Regions from separate parts of the Amycolatopsis sp. lyj-109 genome, predicted to be linked through region 1. Evidence: riboswitches for the same ligand, from Rfam matches in the RefSeq annotation. Region 1 holds a riboswitch; each other region holds the start of a gene.

Region 1 (4,373 bases):
GGGCCTGGACTGGCGGCTGGCGCTGCTGTGGGGCGCGGTGCTCGCCTCGACCGACGCGGCCGCGGTGTTTTCGGTGCTGCGCACGGCGGGGATCGGCAACCGGCTCACCGGCGCGCTCGAGCTGGAGTCGGGCATCAACGACGCGCCGGCCTACATCGCCGTCGTGGTGCTGGCCGAAGGCACCACTGTGGACTGGACGCTGCCGCTGCTGGTGGTCTACGAGCTGACGGCGGGCCTGGCGATCGGCCTGGCCTTCGGCTGGCTCGGCGGCATCGCGCTGCGCCGGGCCGCGCTGCCGGCGACCGGCCTCTACCCGCTCGCGACGGTCGCGGTGTGCGTCGTGGCGTACTCGTCCGGGCAGCTGCTGCACGCGTCCGGGCTGCTCGCCACCTACGTCGCCGCGCTGGTGCTCGGCAATTCGCGGCTGCCGCACCGGTCGGACACGCTGTCGTTCGCCGAGGGCCTGGGCTGGTTGGCGCAGATCGGGCTGTTCGTGCTGCTCGGGCTGTTCGCCTCGCCGGGCCGGCTGCTCGACGCGATCGTGCCGGGCCTGGTCGCGGGCGCGGTCGTGCTGCTGCTGGCGCGGCCGGTCTCGGTCGTGCTGTCGATGCTGCCGTTCCGGCTGCCGTGGCGGGAACAGGCGTTCCTGTCGTGGGCCGGGCTGCGCGGCGCGGTGCCGATCGTGCTCGCCATGATCCCGCTTTCGCAGGGCCTGCCGGGCGCGCAGCGGCTGGTCGACGCGGTGTTCGTGCTGGTCGTCGTGCTGACGCTGGTCCAGGGGGCGACGCTCGGCCCGCTCGCGCGCAAACTCGGGCTGGCCAAGAAGTCCGAGGCGCACGAGATCGAGGTCGACTCCGCGCCGCTGGACGAGCTGGGCGCCGAACTGCTGCAGGTCCGGATCCAGCCGGGGTCGAAGCTGCACGGCGTGTACCTGTCCGAGCTGCGGCTGCCCATCGGGGCGACGATCAGCCTGGTCGTGCGCGACGGCACCGGCTTCACCCCGCAGAAGACCAGCCGGCTGCAGGAGCACGACCAGCTGCTGGTCGTCACGACGAGCGCGGTCCGCGACGCGGTCGAACGCCGGTTGCGCGCCGTCGACCGGGCCGGCCGTCTGGCTCGCTGGAAGGGCGAGTCCGGCCAGTAACGGAAATTAACGAACAGCCTTCCCAATAGTCCCTCTTTTGGCTTAATGTGCGCTCGATTGAGTGAACTTGGCGCCAGAGGAGAACCCGCCGTGAACCTTTCTGTGCGATGGGCGGGCTTGGCCGCCGCGGTCACCGCGGCCGTGGGACTCCTCGCCGCTCCGGCGGCCGCCGAGGTTTTTCCCGCGCTGACCCTGCCGTTCGAGGCCGGCCAGCAGGTCTACTCGGCGGGCATCCACTCCGACGACGGCAGCACCGGCGTGAAAAACGCGATCGACTTCAGCCCCGCCGACGGCACGGTTCGCGCCCCGCTGGCCGGCACGGTCCACCTGCAGCACTGCGCCGGCGGCGACTGGGTGACCCTCGATCACCCGGGTGGGTGGCGGACCGGCTACTACCACCTCGAGGGCATCCGGGTGACCGACGGCGAGCGGGCCGAGGCCGGGGCCGTGCTCGGCTCGACCGGCAACGCCCTGCCGTGCGGCGGCAGCAGCACGGGTGCCCACGTGCACTTCACGCTCTGGACGCTCCCGGACGCGGCCGCGGGCGACTGGGACGGCGTCGCCTTCTCCCGGATTGCGACAACGGTCGCGGAGGCCCTCGGTGAGCCGATCGACGGCAAGACCCTCGGCGGCTGGCGCTTCACCGCCGGGTCCGAGCAGTACTCGGGCACCGCAACGCACCTCGCGGACGGTGCGGTGGTCCAGCTGCCGGGCCGGTTCCGCGCACGTCCTTGATCCCGCGCGTCCCTGTTGGCGGGTCGCCAGCGCCCCAAGGCGGCCTTCGGTGCGTCAGACGCACCGAAGGCCGCCTTGGGTGCGTCAGACGCAACGAAGGCCACATTGGGGCGCTCGGTGCCGCTCACGGTCTGTGAGCGGCGTCTCAGAATGTGAAGCGGGACTTGGCCGGCCGCCGGTTTCTCGGTTACCTTCTGACTCAGGTCATGAGTGCCAGCGCGAAGCCCCGGCTTGCTGGCCGGCAACCCTCCTACCGCGGTGGGGTGCCCCGGGTGAAGACCGGGCCGGTCGCGTCGTGCGACGGGCAAGCGCGGGCCCCTCGCCGGGGTCCCCCGGATCGCCGAGGAGGCACCCCGATGACTCTCGCCATCGACCGCACCCAGCCCGAAACCCGCGAAATCCCTGAGACTCGCGACATTCCCGCCGTCGCGGGAGCGTCGCTGCGGGTGCCGCTGGTGACCGGCGGGGACATCGGCTACGCCAACCTCGACCACGCCGCGAGCGCCCCGTGCCTCGACGCCGTCCGCGCGAAGGTCGACGAGTTCCTGCCCTGGTACGCCAGCGTCCACCGCGGCGCCGGCTTCGCGTCGCAGGTCTCCACCAAGCTCTACGAGCGCACCCGCGACGTCCTGCGCCGCTTCGTCGACGCACGGCGGACCGACACCGTCGTCTTCACCCGCAACACCACCGACGCCTTCAACCTGCTCGCCCGCAGCCTTCCGCGGCACACCACGGTGATCGTGTTCGACACCGAGCACCACGCCGCTCTCCTGCCGTGGCAGGGCCCGAACGTCCGGCGCCTGCCGACCCCGCGGACCCGCCTCGCCGCGGTGTCCGCTGTGGACGAAGCGCTCGCCGACGCCCCGCAGGGACCGCGGCTGGTCGTCGTCACCGGAGCGTCCAATGTGACCGGTGAGCTGCTCCCGGTGGCCGAGATCGCCGCCGTGGCAAGGAAACACGGCGCCCGCGTCGCCCTCGACGCCGCCCAGCTGGCCCCGCACCGCCGGATCTCGCTCAGGGAACTCGACGTCGACTACGTCGCGCTGTCCGGCCACAAGCTGTACGCGCCCTTCGGCGCGGGTGCGCTGATCGGCCGCGCCGACTGGCTGCGCGCGGCCCGCCCGTACCTCGCCGGCGGCGGCGCGACCAAGCTCGTCACCGAAGACGCCGTCGTCTGGAACACCGGCCCGGAGCGCCACGAAGCCGGCTCGCCCAACACCGTCGGCGTCTACGCGCTCGGCGTCGCGTGCGAAACCCTCGGCGAAAACTGGGCCGCGATCGAAAACCACGAGCAGGCCCTGCTCACCCGGCTGCGCAAGGGCCTCGAGAGCCTCCCGGGCTGCGCCGAACTGCGGCTGTTCGACGCGCCGGTCGACCGGGTCGGCACGGTCAGCTTCGTCGTCGACGGCTTCGACCCGGGCTGGCTCGCCGCGGTGCTGTCCGCCGAGTACGGCATCGGCGTCCGCGACGGCGCCTTCTGCGCCCACATCGCGGCCAAGCGGCTGATCGGCGTCACCGGCGGCGACGGGCAGCAGGCGGTCCGCGTCAGCCTCGGCCTCGGCAGCACCGAGGAGCACGTCGACCGCGTGCTCCTGGCACTGCGGCAGATCGTCGCCCGCGGAGCCCGCTGGGAGTACGCGAAGGTGGACGGCCGCTGGGCGCCGGTCGGCGACCCGCGGGAGCTGCCGCCGTTCTGCTGAGCGCTAGCCTGGGCCGATGGGGAGAGGGCCGCGTTTCTGGTTTCCGCTGGCGTTGCTGGGATTCGCCGAGATCGCCCTGGCCGCGGTGCAGCTGCTGTCGCGCCGCAGCCAGGCCGAGAGCGAATCCGCGAACCTGCTGCTCGGGCCGGCGCCCTCGGCCGGGCCGACCTACAGTCAGGCGCAGTGGCGGCCCCTGGACGAGTTTTACGAGTTCGGGCGCGGCCTGCCCGAAGGGCCGGCCTGGCTGGTCACGCTCGGGGTGGTCCTCGCCGGCACGGCCGTCTGGTACGCGCTCGCCCTGCGGCCCGCCCGCACCGGGTGGTTCGTCCTGGGCACGGTCGGCGCGCTGCTCGCCGTCCCGCTGCTCGACCTGGTCGGGTCCTGGCAGTTCCGGCTCGGCGACGGCCTGCGCGGCCCGCTCGTGGCCACCCTCGGCCTGCTCGTGCTCGCCGCGTACGAACGCAGCCGGTTCGTCCTGCTGACGACGGCCGCGTTCGCGCTGGTCGCCGTGGTGCTCTCGGCGGACGTGGTGGGCGTCCTCGGCTCGGCGGTGATCCTCCTGGCCGCCGCCTTCATCACCCTGCTGCGGGGAAACCCGCGCTCGATACCCTGAGTCGATGGGGAGTCCGCGGAGGTCCTGGTTCCCGTTGGCCGCGCTGGGGTTCGCGCTGCTCGTGATGGTTGCGGTCGACCTGGTCCCGGCCCACGTCGAAGCTCCGCGGGGCTACCAGCGGCTGCACGGCCTCGCCACCAACGAACTCAGCGGCACGACGTACGCGAGTGCAGTCGCCTAC
Region 2 (4,373 bases), on a different contig from region 1:
CGGCCGGTGCCGATCACCAGCACCCCGGCGACGACCAGGAACGCGCCGAGCAGGCCGAGCGGGCCCGGCCGCTCGCCGAGCACCAGGACGGCGGCCAGCACCGACAGCAGCGGCCCGGTGCCGCGCGCGACGGGGTAGACGACGGAGAGGTCGCCGACGCGGTACCCGCGCTGCAGCACGACGCCGTAGGCGATGTGCAGGAAGGCCGTGACCACGGCGGCGAGCAGCCAGCTCCACTGTGGACGGTAGTTCTCGACGACGAGCAGCACGATCGTGACCGGAAGCATCAAGACGGCGCCGACGGTGCAGTAGAGCCAGACGAACTGGGTGCCACCGGAGGAGATCCGCTTGGCCGCCAGGTTCCACCCGGCGTGCACGACAGCGGCAACGAGGACGAGGGACAAGGCGGTGGTGTTCACGGGACCCCTTCGGGTTTTCGCGCGCGCGAAAACCGGGTCCTCCAGGCTTTTGCCCCGTCAGATGAACGACCGGCCGTCCAGGCCCGCCGATGGTGCCGCTCGGACCAGACCCGCCGGCCCTGGTTGTGGTGGACAGTGTGGTGCGGACCGCGTGTGGTGCGGACCGCTCGGACCGGCGACGGAACCCTAGGCACTGACGTCACCCACGGTACTCCCGGCGCCGGGCGCCGGCGGCCCGGCTGTTAGAGTTGTCGCTCGCTGCCCGTGCGGCATTCCGTCATGGAGGAAACCGGCTCATTCGAGCGGGGCCACTTCAGCGCGGCGGCGAATCTCACCGAGTGAAACAGGAGTTGCCCTATGGCCAACATCAAGTCGCAGATCAAGCGCATCACGACGAACGAGAAGGCGCGTCTGCGCAACCAGGCGATCCGGTCCTCGGTGAAGACCGCGATCCGCAAGGTCCGCGAAGCCGCCGAGGCCGGCGACAAGGCCAAGGCCGCCGAGCTCCAGCGCGACGCCGCCCAGAAGCTCGACAAGGCCGTCTCGAAGGGCGTCATCCACGCCAACCAGGCCGCCAACAAGAAGTCCGCGCTGGCCAAGCGCGTCAACGCGCTCTGAGCTGGTTGATTTCTGGGAAGGCCCCGGCTTCGGCCGGGGCCTTCTTCATGTCCGGACGCGGCTCGAGAGCCGGCACGCCCCGGCGCGCTGTCCGATGGTCGGCGCCGCCCGCAGCAATCAGCGGTCGCCCTTCGCCGCGGCCACCTCGAGGACCGCTCGTTCCAGCGCGTAGCCCGGGTCCGCCGCCGCGCCCTTGACCTCGGCGTTCAGCCGCGCGACCACCCGCATCGCCGTCGCCAGGCCGTCCGGGTTCCAGCCGCGGGACTGGCCCTGCGCCTTGCGGATCTTCCACGGCGGCATGCCGAGCTCGCCCGCCAGCTGGTTCGGGTTGCCCCGGCCGGCGCCGGAGACGCGAGCGATCGTGCGGACCGCGTCAGCCAGCGCGTCGGCGACGAGGACGTGCGGGACGCCCAGCTGCATCGCCCAGCGCAGCGACTCCAGGGCCGCCGAACGGTCGCCGCCGACCGCCTTCTCCGCGACCGCGAAGCCCGTCACATCGGCCCGGCCGCGGTGGTAGCGGCGGACCGCGTCGGCATCGACGGCGCCACCCGTGTCCGCGACCAGCTGCGTCGCCGCCGAGGAGAGTTCCCGCAGGTCGGAGCCCACGGCGTCGAGGAGAGCGGCGACCCCGGCCGGGTCGATCTTGCCGCCCACCCGGCGCACCTCGTGCCGCACGAACTGCTCCCGCTCGGCCGGTTTGGTCAGCTTCGGGCACTCGGTGACGACGGCGCCGGCCTTTTTCAGCCCAGCCGGGAGCGACTTGCCCGCCTTGCTGCGGCCGCCGCCGGTGTGCACGACGACGAGCACGACCCCGTCCGCCGGGTCCTTCAGGTAGGCCGCGACGGCATCGGACAGCTCCTGCGAGATGTCCTGCGCCGACTCGAGGACGATCACCCGGCCTTCGCTGAACAGCGACGGGCTGACCAGTTCGGCCAGCTCAGGGGCTGTGAGATCGGACACCCGGACGCGGGTCAGCTCCGCGGTCGGGTCCATCGCGCGGGCGGCGGCGAGCGTCTCGCGGACGGCCCGCTCGATCAGCAGTTCTTCCTCCCCCAGCACCAGCTGCAGCGGGGCCGGGGCGGTGGCTTGCGCGGTCACCCGGGAATCCTCTCACTTGCGCTCCCGTGCCTCCGCTCCGGTGATGTCGGGCGGCCACCGTGGCACGGTCCGAGCGCGATGTCGTACGGTGTAGCCGAGGCAGCCCGCCCCGGAAATTCCGGCGTGCGTGGCACCGACAACTGAATACCGCTCATCCAGAGGGGCAGAGGGAACGGCCCGACGAAGCCCCGGCAACCGGCGTACAGCCTGTCATCCCGCGATCGCGGGATAGCTGACGACCACGGTGCCAATTCCGGCCCGCTTCGGCGGGGCAGATGAGGAAGGAACCTCGCGATGACCGCCACCCTCGGAACGACCTCCACCACGAAGACCCCGGATCTCGGTCCCGCCGTCGAACTGGTGTCGAAGGAAGAGGGCCACCGGCAGCCGCTCGCTCCGGAGTTCGTCTCCGCCGAAGACTTCTCGCCGCTCGAGGTCGCCTACGACTTCGGCCGCGTCCGGCGCGAGGACATCGAGGCCGGCCCCAAGAACATCTGGCGCTACAAGAAGCTCCTTCCCGTTCCGTCCAACGTCGAAGAGATCCCGAACACCGAGCCGGGCGCGACGCGGCTGGTCCGCGCCGACCGTCTCGCCAAGGAACTCGGCCTCAAACGCGTGTGGGTCAAGGACGACACCGGCAACCCGACGCACTCGTTCAAGGACCGCGTCGTCGCCGTCGCGCTGGCCGCGGCCCGCGAGTTCGGGTTCGAGGTGCTCGCGTGTCCGTCGACCGGCAACCTGGCCAACGCGACGGCCGCCGCCGCGGCCCGCGCCGGCTGGCGGTCGGTCGTGCTGATCCCCAAGACCCTCGAGCGCGCCAAGATCCTCACCACCGCGGTGTACGACGGTGACCTCATCGCCATCGACGGCAACTACGACGACGTCAACCGTCTTGCCACCGAGCTCGCCGGTGAGCACCCGAAGTGGGCGTTCGTCAACGTGAACGTCCGGCCGTACTACTCGGAGGGCTCGAAGACGCTGGCCTTCGAGGTCGCCGAGCAGCTCGGCTGGCGCATCCCGCCGCAGATCGTCGTCCCGATCGCCTCCGGTTCGCAGCTGACCAAAGTGGACAAGGGTTTCCGCGAGCTGGGCCAGCTCGGTCTCGTGGACGCCAGCCCGTACAAGGTGTTCGGCGCGCAGGCCACCGGCTGCTCGCCGGTGTCGGCCGCGTTCCGCGAAGGCCACGACGTGGTCCAGCCGGTGAAGCCGGACACGATCGCCCGCTCGCTGGCGATCGGCAACCCGGCCGACGGCCCGTACGTGCTCGACATCGTCAACCGCACCGGCGGCGCGATCGAGGATGTCTCCGACGAAGAGGTCGTCGAAGGCATCCGCCTGCTGGCCCGCACCGAGGGCATCTTCACCGAGACGGCGGGCGGGGTCACCGTCGCCACGGCGAAGAAGCTGGTCGAAACGGGCAAGCTGGACCCGGACGCCGAGACGGTGTTGCTCATCACCGGCGACGGCCTCAAGACCCTCGACGCGATCGAGAACCACGTGGGCCCCAAGGCCACCCTGCCGCCCTCGGCCGCGGCCGTGAACAAGGCTCTCGGCTACTGAGCTCCGGCCGGGGCGGGCACCTCTTGGCCCGCCCCGGCACTCAGCGGCGAGGCGGCGACGCGGGCCGCGCGGCTCGCCTTTGACGGCAACACCTCCTTCCGGACTATCGGGCCGCTAGGGTCGACACCCGCCAGGGCGTTGACTCGATCGCGGGGGGTTCGGGATGAAGTGGGCTGCGGACACGTCCGGAGATCTCGGCAAGCATTGGATGGTCACGGCCGAGCGCGACGGCCAAGCCTTGCCGGTGACGGTCGTCGCGAGGTGGCGGTGGTACAAGAAGGGGTCTCGGCGAGACCGCATCAGATACGCCGCCGTGGAAGTCGCCGCTCTCACCGGTTCGGCCGCGATTCCGGTGGCCGCAGCCGCCCACCTCGACTCGGTCATCATCGCCGCGATAGGCGCCTTCGTGCTGATCGCCACCGGTGTCCGGACCACCTTCGGCCTGCACGAGAACTGGGTGGAGCACAGCCAGGTCGGCTACGCGATCGAGCGTGAAGCCGCATTGTTCCTCCAGTCGTCACCGCCTTACGAAGGCGCGGACGCCGTCCAGGTGCTGGTCGCCCGCGTCGAGACTCTTGCCGAAGAGGGCGGCCAGCAATGGGCTCGACGTCGGATGACCGTCGAGCGCAGCCGCCTGACCCACGAGAACGCCCAGAAGAATTGACGGTCCGCCTCACC
Region 3 (4,373 bases), on a different contig from region 1:
ATGTCGATGCCGAAGAGCGGCGAGCTGCCGCTGCAGGGCGCGACTGTCGAGATCAAGACCCTCAAGAACATCACGCTGTACGACGGCGGGAACGCGCCGAAGCAGGTGAAGACGACCGCGGTCACGACGAAGGAGTTCCTGGGCGAATACAAGCTCACCCTGGGCCCGGAGGACAAGGCCGAGGGTGGCCTGGACGTCAAGCTGACCGACGGCGCCGAGGTGCACGTCAGCCGCACCGGCGTCTCGACGGTCGTCCAGAAGGAGTCCATCGACCCGCCCGAGCAGCGCGTCGACGACCCGAACCTGACCAAGGGCAAGACCAGCGTCGAGGACCCCGGCACGCCGGGCGAGAAGGAAGTGACCTACAAGGTCACGCAGAAGAACGGCAAGGAGACCGGCCGGGAGAGCATCTCCGAGAAGGTCATCACCCAGCCGAAGCCGAAGATCATCCACGTCGGCAGCAAGGAAGCCCCGACCCCGGCCGTCGGCGACGGCTCCGCGTGGGACCGCATCGCGCAGTGCGAGTCGGGCGGCAACTGGTCGATCAACACCGGCAACGGCTACTACGGCGGCCTCCAGTTCGACAAGCGCACGTGGGACGCCTACGGCGGCGACGAGTACGCCGCGCTGCCGAACCAGGCTTCGCGCGAGCAGCAGATCGCGGTCGCCGAGAAGGTCAAGGCCGGCCGCGGCGGCAGCTACAGCGCCTGGCCGGTCTGCGGCAAGAAGGCCTGACAGCTCCTCGAACCGGCCCCCGTCCACACGGACGGGGGCCGGTTCGCGTGCGCAAAAAGGCATCACGCGTGATGCCCCTCCAATCACGCGTGATGCCCTCCCAATCACGCGTGATGCCCGCTCAATCACGCGAGATCCGCCGCTGATCACGCGAGTTCCGGGTTCAAGTAGGCTCGTCCGGTGGTTGAACTGCTGGGACCTGCCGAAATCCGCGGGCTGGCGGCCGAACTCGACGTGCGGCCGACCAAGAAGCTCGGGCAGAACTTCGTGCACGATCCCAACACCGTCCGCCGGATCGTCGAACTCGCCGGGATCACCCCGGACGACGTCGTCCTCGAGGTCGGGCCCGGGCTCGGGTCGCTGACGCTCGGGCTGCTCGGCACCGGGGCGCCGGTCGTCGCCGTCGAGATCGACCCCAAGCTCGCCGAGCGGCTGCCGAAGACCGTCGCCGAGCGGGGCCCCGAAGCCGCGGAACGGCTGACCGTCGTCGGGGCCGATGCCCTGCGCGTCACCCGCGAGGAACTCGGCGAGCCGACCGCTCTCGTCGCCAACCTGCCCTACAACGTCGCCGTGCCCGTCGTGCTGCACCTGCTGGCCGAGGTGCCTTCGCTCAAGAAGGGCCTCGTGATGGTGCAGACCGAGGTCGCCGACCGGATGGCCGCCGGCCCCGGCAGCCGGATCTACGGCGTGCCCAGCGTCAAGCTCGCCTGGTACGGAAGTGCACGCAAAGTCGCCGCGGTGCCACGCTCGGTGTTCTGGCCCGTGCCGAACGTCGATTCCGCGCTCGTCGCCTTCGAACGTGGCGACTCGACGGCGTCCGAAGACCGGGAGCTGCTCTTCGGCCTGGTGGACGCCGCCTTCTCACAACGCAGGAAGACGCTCCGGGCCGCGCTCGCGGGCTGGGCGGGCTCGGCCGAACGGGCCGGTGAGCTGCTCACGGCCGCCGGGATCGACCCGAGAACCCGTGGTGAGCAGTTGGACGTACACGCCTTCGCCCGGATCGCCGCCGCCCGTTAGGCACTCCACAGTGGAAGCGTGAAACACGCCCTCGCCGCTCATGATCCCGCGATCCGGACACCGCCACTCGTGTGATCTGGGCCAACGGGCTTGCTTTCGCTCCGTGGGATCGGTTTTACTCAGTACGTCCATCCCGAGCGACTGAGAGACCTGGCTCGCCGAAGTCGCAGCAACCACCCTCCACAGGGCAGGTGCTACCGCCAGGACCGATGGAGGCCGTTTTCGATGAAGAGGGTAGCTCGCCCCCTGCTCCTGACCAGGCGTCGCGTAGTCGACGAAGGCCGCCGCTCCGTGACCGCATGTCGACGCTCCAACTGAGCTAGTCCGACCCGGTCCACCTCTTCTTCATGCACCGTCCGAACAGGACGGAACTCGCTTGCGGCCGGGTGCTGCGCGCTGCGTGCACCCTGTTTTCTGGAGCCTTCGTGATCACCGTCGAAAACCTGTCCAAAACCTTTGCCACCAACGGAAACTCCGTCGTCGCGCTGCGGGACGTGAGCGTCGACGTCCAGGCCGGCTCGCTGTTCGGCGTGGTCGGTCCCGCCGGGTCCGGCAAGTCCGTCCTCGCCCGGTGCATCGCCCTGCAGGAGCGCCCCGACCGCGGCGTCGTCCGCCTCGACGGCCTCAACACCGGCACCCTCGACGGCCGCCGGCTCCGCGAGATCCGCCGCCAGCTCGGCGTCGTCTCGACGAAGCCGGAGCTGATCGCCGAGCGCACCATCGCCGGCAACATCGCCTCCCCGCTCGAGCAGCTCGGCGTCGACGGCCCGCAGCGCCGCAGCCGGGTCGGTTCGCTGCTCGACCTCGTCGGCCTGACCGCGCGTGCCGCGCAGCGTCCCGGCGAGCTGTCCGTCGGTCAGCTCCGCCGCGTCGCGGTCGCGAAGGCGCTGGCGGCGGCCCCGGCCGTGCTGCTGGCCGACGACCCGACCGCCGGCGTCGACCCGGAGGAGGCCGGCGCGGTGCTCGCCGTCCTCGACCGGGCGCGCTCCGAGCTGGGCGTCACCGTCGTCGTCACGACGCCGGACGCGGGTGTGGTCCGCCGGGTCTGCGACGACGTCGCGGTGCTGGAGGACGGCACGGTCGTCGAACGCGGCACGGTGCTCGACCTGATCTCGGACCCGGCCAGCCGCACCGCGCAGGCGCTGCTGCCGGCCATCGAGACCACCCGCGCGCAGGTGGCGCGCTACGACCGCGCGGCCGACGTCGTGCTGGTCGGCTTCGCGTCGGTGGGTGCGCTGCTGCCCGAGGCCGCCGGTCGCTTCGACGTCGAGTTCGCCACCATCGGCGGCGGCCTGACCCGCATCGGCGACACCCCGGTCGGCCGCTTCCGCCTCGGCGTCCGCGGCGAGCGGGCCGACGCGGCGCTGGCCTGGGTCGCCGAGCGCGGCGGCCACGTGACGCACACCGCCCGCGGCCCGCAGGGTGTCGCGGCTGCCTGACCGGCCCGACTTCGTGAAGGCCACCTTGAGGAAGTACAAGTTCCTCAAGGTGGCCTTCACGAAGTTACTGCCGGAAGTGTGAGCGGCGGGGGCCACGTAGGCTGGTCGGGTGCTCGCCGTAGTTCCGCCCCCAGTCACCGTCCGGGTCCCGGCCAAGGTCAACCTGCACCTGTCGGTCGACGACCTGCGCGAAGACGGTTACCACGAGCTGGTGACCGTGTTCCAGGCACTGTCGCTGACCGACGAGGTGACCGTCGCGGTCACCGAAGAGCCCGGCATCGAGGTCTACGGCGAGGGGGAGGGCACGGTCCCGACCGGCCCCGAGAACCTGGCCTGGAAGGCCGTCGAGGCCCTGGCCGCGCACGTCGGGCGCACCGAAGAGCCGAAGGTCCGGGTGGTGCTGCGCAAGGGCATCCCGGTCGCCGGCGGCATGGCGGGCGGCAGCGCCGACGCGGCCGCGACGCTCGTCGGGCTGGCGAGCCTCTGGAACCTCGACGTCACCCGCGACGAGCTGGCCGAGCTCGCCGCCGGACTGGGCAGCGACGTCCCGTTCGCCATCTACGGCGGCACCGCGCTGGGCACCGGCCGCGGCGAGCAGCTCGTCCCGGTGCTGTCGCGGCACACGTTCCACTGGGTGCTGGCCTTCGCCGACGAAGGGCTGTCGACGCCGAAGGTGTTCGGCGAACTGGACCGGCTGCGCGCGGCGGGCAACCCGCCCAGGATCGGCTCGCACACGCCGGTCGTCGAGGCGCTGGCCTCCGGCGATCCGCGCCAGCTGGCCCTGCTGCTGGGCAACGACCTCCAGGCGGCCGCGGTCTCGCTGCGGCCCGACCTGCGCCGCACGCTCCGGGCGGGCGTCAACGCGGGCGCGCTCGCGGGCACGGTGTCCGGTTCCGGCCCGACGTGCGCGTTCCTCTGCGAAGGCGCGCAGTCGGCGGTGGAGGTCGCGGCCGAGCTGTCGGGCGCCGGCGTGTGCCGGACGGTCCGGGTGGCCCACGGCCCGGTCCCCGGCGCCCGCGCCGTCGGCGGGGATGACGCACCCCGTCCGGCACCGCCGCGGGTGCACGCGTGAAGCACGCCGAGTTCGCGTTCCCCGGCCCGCTGCGCGACAAGCTCGTCGCGGCGATCCTGCGCGGGGAGAAGACGTCGACGACCGGCCTGGTCGCCGAATACGAGAAGTAC

The links. A riboswitch is a leader RNA that binds a small molecule or an ion and turns the genes downstream of it on or off. The one in region 1 is predicted to bind S-adenosylmethionine.
Region 2: it holds a riboswitch for S-adenosylmethionine, as region 1 does, so the genes downstream of both, thrC (threonine synthase) here and ACLJQF_RS27780 (aminotransferase class V-fold PLP-dependent enzyme) in region 1, are expected to answer to the same signal.
Region 3: it holds a riboswitch for S-adenosylmethionine, as region 1 does, so the genes downstream of both, ACLJQF_RS18060 (methionine ABC transporter ATP-binding protein) here and ACLJQF_RS27780 (aminotransferase class V-fold PLP-dependent enzyme) in region 1, are expected to answer to the same signal.

What each region holds. Positions count from the first base shown of each region.
Region 1 is NZ_JAJPWR010000013.1:97,559-101,931, reverse strand. It holds gene ACLJQF_RS27790 (potassium/proton antiporter) at 1-1,144, shown strand, start outside; gene ACLJQF_RS27785 (M23 family metallopeptidase) at 1,235-1,879, shown strand; SAM riboswitch class IV at 2,082-2,196, shown strand; gene ACLJQF_RS27780 (aminotransferase class V-fold PLP-dependent enzyme) at 2,236-3,579, shown strand; gene ACLJQF_RS27775 (hypothetical protein) at 3,596-4,192, shown strand; gene ACLJQF_RS27770 (hypothetical protein) at 4,197-4,373, shown strand, end outside.
Region 2 is NZ_JAJPWR010000011.1:119,891-124,263, forward strand. It holds gene ACLJQF_RS25035 (EamA family transporter) at 1-419, opposite strand, end outside; gene rpsT (30S ribosomal protein S20) at 777-1,037, shown strand; gene holA (DNA polymerase III subunit delta) at 1,155-2,135, opposite strand; SAM riboswitch class I at 2,284-2,417, shown strand; gene thrC (threonine synthase) at 2,430-3,695, shown strand; gene ACLJQF_RS25055 (DUF4231 domain-containing protein) at 3,940-4,359, shown strand; gene ACLJQF_RS25060 (ComEC/Rec2 family competence protein) at 4,369-4,373, opposite strand, start outside.
Region 3 is NZ_JAJPWR010000007.1:246,524-250,896, reverse strand. It holds gene ACLJQF_RS18070 (transglycosylase family protein) at 1-735, shown strand, start outside; gene rsmA (16S rRNA (adenine(1518)-N(6)/adenine(1519)-N(6))-dimethyltransferase RsmA) at 916-1,752, shown strand; SAM riboswitch class I at 1,878-1,968, shown strand; gene ACLJQF_RS18060 (methionine ABC transporter ATP-binding protein) at 2,178-3,191, shown strand; gene ACLJQF_RS18055 (4-(cytidine 5'-diphospho)-2-C-methyl-D-erythritol kinase) at 3,301-4,263, shown strand; gene ACLJQF_RS18050 (ASCH domain-containing protein) at 4,260-4,373, shown strand, end outside.